3 regions of the Yaniella soli genome follow, and region 3 is predicted to be linked to each of the others. Evidence: riboswitches for the same ligand, from Rfam matches in the RefSeq annotation. Region 3 holds a riboswitch; each other region holds the start of a gene.
The links. Region 3 has a riboswitch for S-adenosylmethionine ahead of ACYVJT_RS04455 (ABC transporter ATP-binding protein). Riboswitches for the same ligand answer to the same signal wherever they lie in the genome.

Region 1: it holds a riboswitch for S-adenosylmethionine, as region 3 does, so the genes downstream of both, ACYVJT_RS06990 (methionine ABC transporter ATP-binding protein) here and ACYVJT_RS04455 (ABC transporter ATP-binding protein) in region 3, are expected to answer to the same signal.
Region 2: it holds a riboswitch for S-adenosylmethionine, as region 3 does, so the genes downstream of both, ACYVJT_RS13645 (O-acetylhomoserine aminocarboxypropyltransferase/cysteine synthase family protein) here and ACYVJT_RS04455 (ABC transporter ATP-binding protein) in region 3, are expected to answer to the same signal.

Annotation. Positions count from the first base shown of each region.
Region 1 is NZ_BAAGSP010000010.1:39,355-44,877, forward strand. Features, by position in the region: gene ACYVJT_RS06975 (MetQ/NlpA family ABC transporter substrate-binding protein) at 1-254, opposite strand, end outside; gene ACYVJT_RS06980 (MetQ/NlpA family ABC transporter substrate-binding protein) at 274-1,173, opposite strand; gene ACYVJT_RS06985 (methionine ABC transporter permease) at 1,205-1,867, opposite strand; gene ACYVJT_RS06990 (methionine ABC transporter ATP-binding protein) at 1,867-2,691, opposite strand; SAM riboswitch class I at 2,685-2,796, opposite strand; gene ACYVJT_RS06995 (hypothetical protein) at 2,893-3,330, opposite strand; gene ACYVJT_RS07000 (hypothetical protein) at 3,458-3,583, shown strand; gene ACYVJT_RS07005 (DinB family protein) at 3,580-4,116, opposite strand; gene ACYVJT_RS07010 (FAD-dependent monooxygenase) at 4,152-5,523, opposite strand, start outside.
Region 2 is NZ_BAAGSP010000034.1:22,922-28,444, reverse strand. Features, by position in the region: gene ACYVJT_RS13660 (VOC family protein) at 1-597, shown strand, start outside; gene ACYVJT_RS13655 (VOC family protein) at 637-1,281, opposite strand; gene ACYVJT_RS13650 (baeRF7 domain-containing protein) at 1,400-2,494, opposite strand; SAM riboswitch class IV at 2,641-2,752, shown strand; gene ACYVJT_RS13645 (O-acetylhomoserine aminocarboxypropyltransferase/cysteine synthase family protein) at 2,840-4,162, shown strand; gene metX (homoserine O-acetyltransferase MetX) at 4,176-5,306, shown strand; gene ACYVJT_RS13635 (alpha/beta hydrolase) at 5,311-5,523, shown strand, end outside.
Region 3 is NZ_BAAGSP010000006.1:444-5,758, forward strand. Features, by position in the region: partial or broken gene ACYVJT_RS04435 (type III PLP-dependent enzyme domain-containing protein) at 1-452, opposite strand, end outside; gene ACYVJT_RS04440 (DUF4190 domain-containing protein) at 536-904, shown strand; gene ACYVJT_RS04445 (ABC transporter permease) at 910-1,764, opposite strand; gene ACYVJT_RS04450 (aliphatic sulfonate ABC transporter substrate-binding protein) at 1,767-2,750, opposite strand; gene ACYVJT_RS04455 (ABC transporter ATP-binding protein) at 2,753-3,547, opposite strand; SAM riboswitch class I at 3,557-3,647, opposite strand; gene ACYVJT_RS04460 (APC family permease) at 3,758-5,215, opposite strand.

The DNA.
Region 1 (5,523 bases), on a different contig from region 3:
GCATCGTATTCGCCCTGCGAGACCACCTGATTGGGTTGGATAATATCCGTGACGTAGGTGGGTTCCAGGGTCCAGCCTTCTTCGGCCAGCATTTCCTTGGCGATTTCGGTTGGCTCCTGATACGGAGCGGATTCTGTGACAATAATGCTGATGGTGCGATCGCCGTCGCCGGCGGAAGCTAGTCCGCAGCCGGACAGGGTCAGAACAGCCAGGGAACTGAGAACACCGGCGCGCGCGGTCTTCGTGGTTTTCATATGATGTTGTCTCCCAACACTATTCGGCGGTGAACTCTGACCAAGTCTCTTGGGCGTCGTCAGTCGTGATATCCCCGTTGTATTCCGTTGCGCCTTCGAGATAGTCTTCGAACCACTCCTGAACCTCTGGTGACTGGTACGCGTCCTGGAGCGCCTGGGTTTTCTCAGAGGCCTGATCACCCGGCTGCACCGCAACGACATTGGTATATGGACGGCGTACTTCCTCGTCTTCTTCCAACGCCAATGCTGTTTCGTCGATGTCGTGGCCTGCCTCGGCGATCAGGCGGGCGAACGCGAATCCCGCATCAACGTCACTCAGTGTGTGGGCAGAGGATTGCTGGTCGATCTCAATAAATTCCAGGTTCTTAGGGTTAGAAGTAATGTCAGCCTGGGATAGTTCGGTGACCGGTATTGACTCGTCGATTTCCAACAGTCCATGCTCGGCCAGGAGTTTGATACCGCGACCGTTATTGGCGGTGTCAACGGGCAAAGAAATTTCTGCGCCATCAGGCAATTCATCAAATGAATCATACTCAAGCGAGAAGACCCCAGATGATGAGTAATAGGTGGAGAACGCAGGTTCTACCTCGGTGCCATTATCGGTATTGAACTGACGCAGATAGGCCAGGTGCTGGAAGAAGTTCGCATCGTATTCGCCCTGCGAGACCACCTGGTTGGGCTGCACGATATCGGTCACGTAGGTGGGTTCCAGCGTCCAGCCATCCTCAGCCAACAGGTCTTTGGCGATCTCGGTGGGCTCTTGGTACGGCGCGGATTCGGTCACGATGATGCTGATGGTGCGGTCCTCGCTGCCACCGGCGGAAGTTAGCCCGCAGCTGGTGAGTGTCAGCGCAGCAATTGCGCCGACTCCCGTGATCAGAGCACGGCGGATGGGTTTTTGGGTACGGAAAATTGCCATGGGAGTCCTTAAAGTTTGTGATGAAGCGTTGTTAGATGCGTTTATCGGCCACGCGGGCAAGGGAGTTTCCACCCCACTGCACGGCGCTGACGAGCAGCACCATCAGGACGACGGCAACGAACATGACCACGGTTTCGTAGCGGTAGTAGCCGTAACGGATGGCGAAGTCGCCGATGCCACCGCCTCCCACAAGACCGACCATGGCTGAGTAAGAAATGAAGCTCACGGTGGTAATGGTGATTGATCCGATAATGCCCGGACGGGCATCGACCAGCAGCACGTTGCGGATGATCTGGCGGCGGGTCGCGCCCATCGCCCGGGATGCCTCGACCGCACCGGCACCCAGCTGGCTGATGTTTTGTTCAACCAGCCGTGCGAAGTATGGGATCGCGTTGATCGTGAGCGGAACAATCGCTGCGGCAGTCCCCACGGTGGTTCCCACCAGCAGTCGGGTCAGCGGGATGATGGCGATCAACAAGATGAGAAACGGAAACGACCGCAACATGTTGACGAGTCCGCTGACAACAGCATGCAGTTTTGGTTGTGGTGCGATCGAACCGGGAGCATGCACGAATAACCAGATACCCAGCGGGGTGCCCAGCAGCACCGCGACCGGGATGGCGACGCCGATCATCGCAAACGTTTCTAACATCGCTTGGATCAGTTCGGGGTTGAGCTCTGCAATACGTTGCATTAGACGCGACCTCCCACTGCCAATTCGGCGGTTGAGGCCTCATCGACGTCATGCTGCTGTCGGCGGTCGACGTGTATGCCGTCAGATACCAGGTAGCGGCCGATCGCAGTGGTGGGTTCGAAGGTTTTATCCTGTAAACGTTTGGCTGCGAAGCGTTCGACGATTCGTCCGGATTCCATCACAGCCACGTGGTCGGTCAGCGCTTTGATGACTTCCATTTCGTGGGTCACCACCACAACGGTGATGCCCAGCTCCCGATTGATGTCCGCCAGATATTGCAGCACGGTGGCCGTGGTGAATGGATCTAACGCCGAAGTCGGCTCATCGCACAACAAAACCCGAGGCCGAGTAGCCAACGCGCGGGCAATCGCCACCCGTTGTTGTTGTCCACCGGATAGTTTTGCCGGATACACCGTGGCCTTGTCCGAGATGTCGATGATTTCGAGGGCTTCTGCCACACGAACACGGCGGTCATGTGCCTTGGCGACGCCGGCGAACTTCAGCGACAGCTCCACGTTTTGGGCAACCGTGAGGTTATTGACGAGATTGAAGCCCTGGAAAATCATGCCAATTTGATGGCGGGCCTGGCGCAGTTCCTCGTCGGATAGTTCCATGAGATCAACGCCGTCGATGATCACCTCGCCGGAGGTGGGGCGCTCCAGTAGGTTGATGTTGCGTAGCAGCGTGGATTTGCCGGCACCAGAAAAACCGATAATGCCTTGGATACTTCCACGGTCAATTTCCAGGCTGACATCGTCAACTGCAGTGACCGGATCATTGCCACCAGTAGTAAAAGTGGTCGATAAATTACGCAGAGAAATCATTGAATCACTCCATTGTTCCTGGCGTTAGCACCGTCCTACACCAAAACAGTGGAGGGGTTGCTGCGACGTCTACGAGCCAGATCTCTCAGTCGCTCTGAATGGTTTACCCTGTATACATTATGTGCACCGCAGCCGAAAGTGCAAAAACCACAGCAATTCGCGGTCATAAAAAGTCACGTACGTGACCCAATTCGGCACTGTTTACACGGCTGGCGCGCCCAACGCAGAAAATAGGCCCAGGGCACCGACGATCAGTAACGTCGTCCCGCCCAGCAACCCGCACCAGAAACTCCGGGCCGCCGCACGGTCTGGCACGAGAGCCGCCATCACGCCGATCGCCGTCGTGAGCACACCGGTCAGCGCAAAACTTGGTTGCGCGAAGACCCATGCCAACGGAATGAAGTGAATACCGACGACGGTGAGGATCAGCGGGGCAAACAGATCCTTCCGACCCCTTCGAGCTGCCAAGACCATCAGCACGATGATCACCGCGACCTCGAGCCAGAAGGTGACGATGTACGCGATGAAGGCCGATCCGCCAACTGTAATTGCCGTGGAACCTTCCCAATGGAGCACGGCGAGCGGGATGCCGAAACCAGCGAGCATGGCACCGCCGAGTTGCAAAACGGCCAACACCACACGCCACATCCAGTGTTTGAGGTGTCGAACATGAGTGCCCCTCGTCACCAACCGCACCAAACTGTGCCCTACACCACTTCAGTCACGTGGCCTGCTGCGGAGCGTGCTGACGTAATAGAATACAAGTATGAGCAAAGAATCGGTCGACGGAGACCAGATCTCTGACGAACAAATTCAACGGTGGGCCGACGAAGCGGAGGCCGGGTACGAGGTCGAAGAACTTCGCCGGTGCGGGCGTCCTGCGGTTGCTTAACCTTTGACGTCGTGGAGGTGGTGCTCCATCTCATGGCCAATGTAGAGGCACAGCGTGGCGATGGTGAATTCGAAACCATCGGAGCGTCGGCCCGGTAACTCCCACTGCTCGCGTTCCACCGTATCGACCAGGTCAGCCGTTGACTGTGCCTTGAGCGTGAGCTCGCCCAACACGGTTTGACTGTCCGCCTTCCAGTATTCTCGGCGCACAGCTTCGGCGTCGCCATCGAAGTCCGCTAGATCCGGGTTGTGCTGGTGCAGCATGGTCTCAACCCGCTGCTGAAGCACCGTGATCATGTCACGGACGTGGCACGCGTACTCGACCGGCGACCAGACCGGTTCCGAAGGCCGCTGCGTAGCGTCGACTCGTTGAAGCACCGGGCGCCACCGTGCTGCGGCTGAGCGCAGCCGATCACCCATCAGATTCGGCGCGAACGGCTGAAACCCGCATTCGGTGCACCCCTGATCGATCACGAAGGTCCAGTCACGGTCGTCACCAGGTACCTCTGGCGGTGGCATCATATTCGTCGTCATGGTTCAACGCTACCCTAACGCGTCCGGCGGGGCATCTAGCTGGTCAGAAACTTCGCGAAGTACTCGTCGAATGCTTCAAACTCGTCCAGGGGCAGCACGTGCCCAATGTACTGATCCGGACGTACGATGACGACGGCGCCGCGTGCGCGGTCGATCTCGCGTAGATCGTAGATGTCCTTGGTGGCTTCCACCCCGGGAATGTTGCCCAGCAGCATCCCGTTGGTCTGTTCGGCCGAGAAGACCTTTTCGTAGTCGGTGAGCCCGAACTTGCCCTTTGACGGTTGTACGAGCGCCGGTACCGCGTTGATGTCGACGTCGTGATGCGTTTGTTGCGTGACGGCATAGACATCGAAAAGCGAGTCCATGTCAGTACCTTCCGGGGTGAACCGGCTGACCGCACTGGCTGGATCCGCGGTCATCCGGGTGCACCAGTTGGCAACGGCTGAGCCTTCTGCCAAGCCGTTCTCGTCGGCAAAGAGATAGATGCGCCAGCGTCCATCTGCCGCATGCACGTGGCCCAGTTGCAGCGGTTTTGCATCGGCGACGCGAATCACGGGTGCCGAATGGAAGCGGGTACCGATGGCAAAACCCGAGGCCAAATCCTGGTGTGTATCCGGACCGGTGAGCGCGGAAAACTCCGGTGTGTACCGGGTTGCCAACCCGGCGGTGAATTGCCCACCACGAACGAACTGCTCTTCGACTTCGTCGGGGGTAACCGGCTGGTCGGCATCGCGTGAACCAACCATTTTGGACCAGCGGATGTCGTAGTCGATGAGCTCTTGGGCGGTGACTTTGCGTTCCTCCGAGTACGTATGCAACAATTCCGGGCGCGCTTGACCGCGTAGCACGGCGGCCAATTTCCAGCCGAGGTTGAATGTGTCTTGCATGGAAACGTTCATGCCCTGACCGGCTTTGGCCGAGTGGGTGTGGCAGGCGTCGCCGGTGATGAAGATGCGCGGCTGATTGTCACCGCGTGCGTCGTCGTTAAGGTTATCGAATCCGTCAGCGATACGTTGGCCAACCTCGTAGATTGACCACCAGGCGACGTCGCGCACCTCGATGCTGTACGGGTCCAAAATCTTGTTGGCCGATTCGGTGATCTGCTCGACGGTCACGCGTTTGCGGAACTCGGTATCACCTTCGGGTACGGCGCCGAGATCGACGTACAGCCGCACGAGGTAACCACCTTCGCGTGGAATCAAAATGATGGAGCCGGCTTCGGAACTGATCACGGCTTTCTTGCGGATGTCGGGGAAGTCGGTGACCAACAGGACGTCCATGACACCCCACGCGTGGTTTTGCACATCGCCGTGGAGTTGACGACCAATGGATTCTCGCACCGCCGAACGGGCGCCGTCACAACCAACGACGTATTTCGCGCGCAGTGTTCGTGTTGTGCCAATGTGT
Region 2 (5,523 bases), on a different contig from region 3:
TCGGATCACTTGGTGAGTAAAGCCTTCTACTTCAATGACCCTGAAGGAAACGGGATTGAACTGTACTGGGACCGCGACCGTAGCGAGTGGAGCTGGGTTCACGGTCAGGTTGAGATGGACTCACTCTTCTTGGACCCGAACCAGTACCTGAAGGACTATATGACCGAAGAGGCGATGCAGGACCCGGTCATCGGCGACGCCATGATTGGTCACGTCCATCTACAGGTTGGTGATATTGAAAGTGCCCAGAAATTCTACGTTGACTGGCTTGGCTTTGAAGCTACCAAGGCCAACTTCCCCGGTGCCCTGTTCGTCAGTGCCGGTGGCTACCACCACCACATGGCGATGAACGTGTGGAACAGCCGTGGTTCGGGACGTCGGGACAAGACATTAGGTCTTGGCGAAGTAGATATTGTCTTGCCGACCAAGGATGAAATTGGAGAAATAGCTGAACGCGTCAAGCACTATGGTGTTCAAGTTGCCGATGACGGTCAAACACTGAGCTTTGAGGACCCTTGGGCTAACGTTCTGCGCATTCAAACCGCAGAGGCACAACCCTTCACCGTCTTCTACGGCGCAACAAAAAATCGACCATGATCGCACATCATGGTCGATTCTTTCAGTATGCAAGGTGCCCTATATTGTCACAAGCCCCTTTGGCGTTGAGAAGGTGACCTCGGCAATGCCTGGAGTGCCGGACGGTGAGATGTATTTAATGTTGAGATCCTCGACGAGCTCGTCAGATTCACCGAGACCCAACCAGTCACGAACGCGAGGACGGTTTCCTGCGATCGTGATGGATTCGATCGCAGCTTGGACAGGTTCGGCCTGAGAGGGGTGGAGATCCTCGGTGCCTTCGAGCCAACGCAAGATGTAGGGGACTTGGGGGTCGGCAATGAGACCTTTAATGCCGATTTGTTCCCATTCGAGTGTGCGCCCGTCTGGGAAGGTGCGTCCGCCCGGTACGGCACGGCGATCGAGTCGTTCCTCGAATGGCGTCATGTCGTCGACGGAGACGACCCAGCCCATCCAGCCGCCGCCCATGTTCGAGCGGGCTCGAACGGCCTGGCCAAACGGTGCTTTTTCGGCAGCAGGGTGTTCTAGAACTTCGACGATTTCAAAGTATTGGCGGTTTTCCATCGGGAAAAATACGTTGCGCGTCCCGAAGCGCGGATGAATACCCCCGTTGACCCAGTCAACGCCGATCTGTTGAGCAACTTTGTCGGCGGTGGCGATGAGCCCCTCGGGGCCTACAGCATAAGAAACATGATCCAAGCGCATGGTCAATAGTTTTCCATGGTTTGACTCCGATTGTTGAAATAAGTCACAAAGTGTTGCATTCCTGATGACATGCAAAACCCCTCGATCCTATGAACCGAGGGGCGCACATGAACTGCTATTAGTAGCGCATTAGTGCGGCTACGTCGTCAACCCGGCCATCAGAAATGATGACAATATCACCGGAATTGAGTTTGGTATGCAAGATAGCGGTGTTGACATCACCGGTGCCGTCGGAGGCATTCAGTGATGGGTTAATGAACAGCGTGTCTACGCGACCGGCTACTGCTGCTTCACGAATCAGATCGGGTTGGGTTTCGCCCAACCCCGTGCCGGATACATCAGCGAAGCGGTTGTATGCTGCATCGTCGTTTGAAGCGAAGCGTGGCCGAACAACGTCCCAGCCTGCCTTCTGCAGATCACGGTTCGATGACGCATCGGGGTTACCACTAATGAAGTCTTCGGCGACGACCGGATACGAGGACGACGCCTTCAGCGTGGCGACGTTTTCCGAAACGCCTGCCATGACCAGCGGTTGGGAGCGGGCCCGCCCGAGCAAGTCACCCAGCGAGTCTCCGACTTTATGAAGGTACCGGGTAATCTCGGATTCCTGGTTGTCTGCTGCGCCGCCGTGACCGTGGAACATGGTGCCATTGCCGCCGCCGGAGCGGTTTTGTAGCGTGGCTTGTCGGTCATCGGTATCGGTGACATCCTCGAAGGATTCTGGGACGATATCTCCGAGGTCCAACTGCACGACGGAGTCTTTGGTGGCGTCCAAGAGGCGAACCTGGTTGCGCGAAACCCCCAGGATATAAAAGGCATGGGACTTGGTGAGTGTTTCAGACATGGGACGCAACACGAAGTGTTCTGCAACATGGGTGTATTCGCTGACCGGCACGCCCAAGCGATAGACCAGATTGAGTCCTCGCGCCGCGAATAATGCAAGGGATTCACCCTGTTGCCGTAAGAAGGGGGCGTCAGTAGCAATGGCGTCGAACGAGGCCAACATGTCTTTGGCATCTGATTCCGGGACACCGGCGTTGACGAGTTTTTGCCGAGCCTCTTTAACTAACGACTTCACGCGAGTAGCCGTGTCCTGCGGTTGGTGTTGTGGGGGAGCAGTTGGCAGAAAAATAGTGACCTTCGGGCCGGTGGCGGCAGCCATAGCCTTCAGGTCATCAGCAGTGAGTTCATCAAAGTATCCAAGTTGTTCCATGCATCAACACTACAACGTGTTCTCGAGGATTTGCAGGGTTAAAAAACCATGAGTTTATTGCTAGGGACTGATATTGTGCTGGTGGTGTACATGGCGTCTATGTCAGGTCGCTATCTGGGCGATTTTCTGGCATAGTAGTGGGTGTTGGTCACGAGTGTCAGTAGTAATGCCCCGGCTTACTGACCGGCAACCCTCCACCGCGGTGGGGTGCCCCGGGTGAGGACCAGGTCTCATGAGTATGTGAGACAAGCGCGGGTCTTCGCGCACGTCAACTAACCTGCGCGGTAGGCGGGCGTTGAAAGACCCCTTAGTTTCGAAGGAGTCTTTGCATTGGCACAACGCGATATCACCGACCAGACCACGTGGGGATTGTCCACTCGTCAAATCCACGCCGGGATGGTTGAGGATTCAGACTTTGGGGCAACACAGCTGCCTATCTACCAAACCACCAGTTTTAACTTCCCAGATACGGCTACGGCAGCAGGACGTTTTGGGTTGTCGGAACTCGGGCCAATTTATACCCGTCTGACGAACCCAACCACGGACGCCGTGGAAAACAAGATCGCTGCTCTCGAGGGTGGCGTCGGTGCCGTGCTCTTGTCGTCCGGACAATCCGCCACCACGCTCAGCGTGCTCAATGTTGCAGGTGCCGGAGATTCCGTGGTGGTTTCCACCTCGCTTTACGGTGGAACCCAGAACCTGTTTAAGCACACCCTTCCTCGCTTAGGCATTGAAACCATTTTCGTGCAGGATCCAAATGATTTGGATGAATGGCGCAATGCAATCAAATCAAACACTAAGGCTGTCTTCGCAGAAGTGCTCGGCAACCCGAAAGCCGACGTACTGGACTTACCAGCGGTTTCAGAAATTGCTCATGATGCCGGGATCCCTGTCATCATCGATTCAACGCTGACACCACCTACTGTGCTGCGCCCAATCGAACATGGCGCTGACATCATCGTGCACTCAGCAACCAAATACCTCAGCGGTCACGCTGCGGTGATCGGTGGCGTGATCGTTGACTCGGGCAACTTCGACTGGACTGCGAACCCGGAGAAGTTCCCTTGGTTTAACGAACCAGATGAGTCCTACCACGGTGTCGTGTTTGGTACCGACTTTGGACCAAACGGTCCACTGGGCGCCAACCTGTCGTATATCCTGCGCATCCGCACACAGCTCCTGCGCGATATGGGTAATACGGCCTCCCCGTTCAACGCCTTCTTAATTAACTTAGGCCTTGAGACGCTGTCACTACGCATGGAGCGCCATTTAGAGAACGCGCAGCGCGTTGCCGAATGGTTGGAAGCCCACCCCCAGGTAGAGAAGGTCCAGTTCGCCGGACTGAAATCATCACCGTATTATGAGCGCGCGCAACAACTGTTACCAGACGGCACCTCAGGCATTGTCGCCTTCGAGATCGTCGGTGGAAAAGATGCAGGTCAGACCTTTGCCGAAGCGCTGACTCTGCACAAGCTGGTTGCCAATCTTGGTGACGTGCGCTCCCTGGTAGTACATCCTGCTACCACCACCCACGCCCAACTCTCTGAGTCAGAACAACAAACCGCCGGGGTCACCCCCGGGCTGGTGCGACTCTCAGTGGGCCTGGAAGACATCACAGACATTTTGGACGATCTGCAGTCAGGCTTCGACGCCGCTGCAGCTGTTTAACAAGGAGTAGGTCATGTCATTGGATCTTGAATCAGTGACCGACCCGGCAACATACGTGGCGGAACCCGGCCTGAAGACGGTATCGATTGGCGAGCTATCCTTCGAAACAGGTGGCTACCTGCCAGAGGTCGAACTCGCCTATGAAACCTGGGGCACGCTGAACGCAAACAAATCCAACGCAATACTCATTCAGCACGCCTTGACCGGCGACACCCACGCCGCATCATCGGAAGCACTGCCCGAAGCCGGCTGGTGGGAAAATATCATCGGTTCTGGCAAGGCCATAGACACAAACAAATGGTTCGTCATGGCCGTCAACATGGTTGGAGGATGCTACGGATCGACCGGTCCAGCGTCGCTGGATGAAAAGCAGCAAGCATACGGATCCAAGTTCCCGTTTGTGACCATTCGAGACTCGGTCAATGCAGAAGCAAAACTCGCAAACATCCTCGGCATCGAACGCTTCCACGCCATTATCGGCGGCTCGATGGGCGGCGGTCGTGCACTCGAATGGGCCGCCATGTATCCGGACCGTGTTAATGGAGTCGGCGTCATCGCCTGCGGCGGACAATCCACCGCGGAACAGATTGCCTTTGCCCAGACACAAGTCGACGCTATTCGGCTTGACCCGAACTTCAAGGGCGGAGATTACTACGACGGTCCAGCACCGGTCCACGGGTTGGGTATCGCACGCCAGATTGCCCATATCAACTACCGGTCCGAACCTGAGCTCAATGCTCGGTTCGGGCGTGCATTCCAGGGAAACGAAAATCCACTGGAATCCGCGGTAACCAGTCGCACCGGTCGCTATCAGGTTGAGTCCTACCTGGATTACAAAGCCAAAGACCTGGCCGGCAGATTTGACGCAAACTCATATGTCGCCCTGACCGAAGCACTCATGTCACACGATGTGGGGCGCCACCGTGGAGGACAGGCAGCAGCCGTCGCAGGTATCACCGCCACACCCTTCATCGTGGCCGTGAACTCCGATAGGCTGTATTTTCCAGAACAAAGCTATCAATTGGCAGCTGACTTCGGCCCACACACACCGGTGCACATGATCGACTCACCCATCGGACACGACGGATTCCTGACAGATCTGCACCAGGTTGCTGATGCCATGATCACCACGTTAGGACTCTAAACACATGCACATCCGCTGGTCGCACGACACCCCACGTCCACAAACGGACCTGGTGGTGTTCCTCCATGGTTTCGGAGCAGATGAGAACGACTTGTTCCCGCTGGGGAACGCCTTTGATGATCGTTTTACGATTGCCAGCGTGCAAGCTCCCAAAAAGCTGCCGGAACACTTCGGCGGCTACTGCTGGTATCCCATCTCAACAGAACTCGAAGCCAAC
Region 3 (5,315 bases):
GTGATCCGCAGCCCGATGACCGGCAGGGCGAGTGCGCCATCGCCAATCTGATCGACCCGATCCAATTCTGTAAAGCTATCCACGCTGAAACTGATATCGGCTTCTACGAGTTGGCGCAGCATGGCGCGGGAATTGGCTGCTGCATTGTGCACTATTTCGTGAGGGAGGAAGCCGCAGCGACGGGAAATGACGAGCTGGCTGGCAGACGCTGCCTGAACGCCCAGCCCACGAACCCGAATATGCTCCAGCACGCCGGGCAGCGTCATCTGCTCGAGGGTGACCGTGTGTGCCACCCACTGCTCCGGATAGGCCTCAAACAGCTGTTCGATGAGCTGATCGAGGACGTTGAAATCTATCGCACCGAGTACCGGGGTGGTCTCGTTGAGGAGCGGAGCGAGTTCTTTAATGGCCGTGGTGCGTTGCGCTGTGATCTGTGTCGCTGAAACCGTCATGCCCTGATCTTACGATGCAGGGTAGGACGCGATAAAAATTGGGTGACTCGTCAGAAAACGTGCATTGCGGTTATTGTCGAGATATGACACAGAATTATGAACCTGGCTCAGAGCAGTACCCCAGTGGTCAAAGCGACCAGGGCTACGGCTGGCAACACCCACCCGGATACCCCGTGCCACCACAGAACCCCGAGGGGCAATCCGCTTCGACCACGTCGTTGGTGCTCGGCATTATCGGCCTGTTTACCTTCGGCATTATTTTGGGGCCGTTGGCGATCTATTTCGCGGTCAAAGCTGAACGCAATGGTGTCTCGGCGACCCCGGGCAAAGTCATCGGTTGGATTGTCACCATCTTGCACGGTCTTGGCATTCTCATCGGCATCATCGCGATGATTTTTGTCATCGCGGCGGCATCCTCGTCGTTATCGAATGCCGCGCTGCTGTTGTTGTGAACTTGTTAACTCCAGCGTGCGATGGCGCGTTTCTCGGCGAGACCCAAGAGGATGTCGGTGATTTTGCCGAGGACAGCCAACAATATGATGGCTAAGATGAGCCGATCGGTTCGTCCGTTATTTTGCGAGTCGGTCAATAAGAACCCGAGCCCCATTGATGAGGCGATGAGTTCGGCAGCGACCAAGAACAACCAGGCTTGTGCTAGTGCCAACCGGAGCCCAGAGAAAATGGATGGTACGACGGCGGGCAGTTGGATGGTCTTGAACAGGCGGATGCCTTTATATCCGAATGCGCGGCCGGCTTCGACCAGGTGTTGGTCCACGTGTTGTAGGCCCGCATAGAGCGTAGTGAAGACTGGGAAAAACGCGCCGATCGCGATGAGCGTGACCTTGGAATCTTCGCCAATCTGCATCCACAGAATGAGCAGCGGCACCCAGGCCAGTGAGGGCACGGCACGCAGCGCACCCAGGATGGGAGTCAGGAGTGCGTCGGCCCAGCGCGAGAGCCCTAGCACCGCACCGAAGATCATGCCGAGTACAGCACCGATGCCGAAACCAATCAGGACACGCTGGACCGAGATGCCGATATGCATCCACAGGTCGCCGCGCTCCAGGAGCCCCACCGTGGCGTCGATGACGGCGCTGGGGGACGGCAACTGAACCGGGGTAAACAGCTCTGCTGCAGTGACCGCCCACCAGGCGATGAATAGCGCGATGGGTACGAGGAACCCGATGACAGGTTTGACGCCTTTGCGGTCGAGAAAGCGTGTTTTCTTAGCGGTCGGCGCCGGGCTGGTGCCGGCCTGGTCGAGGTTGGGCTTGTGCTGACTGGTGACGTCTGTTTTTTCGATGGTGGTCATATTTACTCAGCACTCTCCGCATTTTCGGCGAACTCGGGACGCAATAGGGTCTCGAGTGCTTCATCCACATTTTCCTGGTTATCGACATCACCGGAGGTCACGAAGATCGAGGAGATATTCGACAGCACCTCGGTCTGGTCTTCACCTGGAACCGGGCTGATATCGAAACCGGAACGCTCGTTGATGACGATTTCGGCGACGTCCTCTTCAATTTCGCCTTCATCAGCGAGCAATTGGGCGGTTTCTGCTGGATTCTCCAGCGCCCATTCGCGTGCACGCTCATAGGTATCGACAACCGTTTGTGCCACTTCAGGCGATTCTTCGAGGAAGGACTCAGTGGCGTTCAAAAACGAGTAGGTATTCAAGTCCACGTTGCGATAGAGGAATTCGGTATCGTCCTCGGCGCCGGCCATGATCGGATCCAGACCAGCCCAGGCATCGACCGAACCGTTATTCAGCGCCGTGTAGCCATCTGCGTGCTGGACGTTTTGTACTTCGAGGTCATCGAGCTCGAGGCCAGCTTCTTCGACGGCTTGTACGAGGAAGAAGTACGGATCGGTTCCGCGAGTGGCCGCAACCGCGCGTCCTTGAAGATCCTCGACCGATTCGATGTCGGAGTCTTGCGGTACCACCAGGGCGGTCCATTCGACGTTGCCAACCACGCTGATGGTTTGGATCGGGGTGCCCGTCGAGCGGGCCAACAGTGCAGCGGAACCTGCGGTTGAGCCAACGTCGATGGCTTCTGCGCGCAGGTTCTCATTGGCGCGGTTCGAGCCGGCCGAGTATACCCATTCAACGTCGCCGTCGAGCTCTTCTTCTAACCAACCCTGATCTTTGATAATCAGTGACAGTGGGTTGTAGGTGGCGTAGTCGATGCTCAGGGTTTCGGCTGCGGTCTCGGCTTCGGCGTTTTCACCGGCACAGGAGGTCAATGCCAGTGCGCCAGACAGGATCGCTGCGGACAGAGTTTTACGTGACAAGGACATGGTTATACCTCCGAGGTTGCAAGTGTTTCGACGCCGAGGCCGGTCAGCAGTTGTTTCCGCAGCGAGACGAGCGCTGGGTCATGGCTAACACGTGGGCGTGGTACAGGTGGTGTGAAGATGTTGGCGATGGTTGCACCCTGGGTGTGGGGCGAGTCATCGAGCAGTACGATGCGGTCTGATAGCAGCAGTGCTTCGTCGACGTCGTGGGTGACCATGACGGTGGTCGTGCCGGTTTGTGCATGCACATCCAACAGCAATTGCTGCATTTTGATGCGGGTCAGCGCATCGAGGGCGCCAAACGGTTCGTCGAGCAGCAGGATTTCTGGGTCACGCGCCATGGCGCGAGCCAATGATGCACGCTGGGCCATACCGCCCGAAATTTTCCGAGGACGATGCTCGGCGGCATCGGTGAGGCCAACCAGCTCAAGTAGTTCAGCCACTCGCGCTCTACCCTCGGCCTTGGAGAGTCCGTCGGGCAAACCAATCGCGACGTTGTCTGCCACGGTGGCCCAGGGGAGGAGCCGAGGTTCCTGGAAACCCACCGCGCAGCGGGCGTCATATTCGTTGACTTCCGTGTTTTCGATCAGCACCTTGCCGGTGAAGCCGGTGTCGAGGCCACCGAGCGCGCGCAGCAGCGTGGATTTTCCAGAGCCAGAGGCCCCGATGATTGAGATGATCTCTGCGGCACCGATTTCGAGGTTCACTCCGGTCAAAATCTGGCGGGTTGAGCCATTGGTACCGAAAGCGCGACCAACATTTCGGCAGGCAACGGCAGGGGTTGATACTGAATGCGTCATCAAGGATTCACTCCATCGATCTCTTGGCATTAGCACCTGCCCCGCGGGGTGGTTGCTGCGACGTCAACGAGCCAAGTCTCTTAGTCGCTCTGGATGGTTACGAAGCACAAGCTTAGACGAACCTGCACGGAAAAGGGAAATGCACCCGTCATATGCTTAACGAAAAATGCCAGGGAGTCGCGTCCTCCCTGGCATCTTCGGATCGGTCGGTTATGCGCGGTCGGTTTTTGCCTGGCGCCGGTTTTCGACGATCGCCAGCACCTCGTCGCCTGCGTTTGGCCCGGGTTTTACACCGGTCGGTACACGGAAGAAGAACAGCGCGCCGATGCCCCACCAGATGGCGAAGATCAGCCACGGCTGCCAGTCAAGCGCCGAAGGCATGCCCGGTAGGTACACGCTGAACAGTGCACCGGTGAGCACAGTCGCGGTCCAGCCGATGAGTTCACCACCGCGGCCCTTGCCACCAATGCGCAGCGGGCGGTCCATGCCGGGATCGCGACGACGCAGCACGATAAAGATGACCGAGACCATGAAGTAGGCGATGATAATCGATGGTGCACCGGAATCGACCAGCCAGGTCAGCATGTTTTCGCCAAAGAAGGGCGCCAGCAAAGAGAGTCCACCGATGAAGTACAACGCGTTGGCCGGAGTCCGATATTTGGGGTGCAGCTGACCAAACCAGGCAGGCAACATCCCGGTGCGCGCCATCGAATAAACCAGCCGGGAAGCCCCCAGCATCAGCGAGTTCCACGAGGTCAAAATCCCCGCGATACCACCAGCAATGAGAATGTTTGCCATCAACTGGGAATTGAATAAGGAACCGAAGGCATCGGCGACCGCAATATCCGCTTGGGCAAGCTCATCTCCGCTCATCGCCGACGACGTCGTGACCACAACCATGATGTACCAAATGGTGGCCATCGCAACCGAGATAATCACGAGACGACCAATTTTACGAGCAGGGACGTTGACTTCTTCGGCAGACTGCGGGATCACATCGAAACCGATAAACAAGAACGGAATGGCGATGAGCACCGTGAAGAATCCTGCCGTCCCCGGAGTAAAGAACGGTTCCATATTGCCAGCATCACCGCGGGTGGCCGAGCCGAAAATCATCAAGATGCCGACGACGATCAAGAAGATCACGGTGAAGTTTTGCGCTATCGACGCCTGCTTGACGCCCCGCACGTTGAGCCACGTGATGACCAACGCGCCAGCTACGCCGATAAGCGCCCATGTTAGGTGGACGGTATCACCGGCAATGTCCCACATGGGCAGCGCATTGATCTCGGGAAAAATATAGGCGACCGTTCGCGGGAAGGCCACCGCTTCAAAGGCCACAATGGTGACGTAGCCGCCCACCAGCGCCCAGGAACCGATGAACGCAAACCGCGGGCCCAATCCTCGCAACACGTACTGGTGCACACCACCGGCAAGTGGCATGGCCGAGGTCAGTTCCGAATACACCAGCCCGACCACCGCCATAATCGCGCCACCCACCACTATGGCGGCGACTGCACCCATGGTGCCGGCCTCTTGAATCCAGCCACCGGTCAGGACAACCCAACCGAAACCGATCATCGCGCCGAACCCGAGGGCGAGCGCATCAATATTGGTCAGCGTCTTCGCCAGCTTTACCGGCTGCTGCCCCGACTCTTTCGATGACATGCTGTTACCTTTCTCATAAATTCACTTCCTCAGCCTAGGACAGCATTAGCGCTTATCAGCGTAATGTTGTGACATTGCAGCTGGCAATGTTGCTCACATC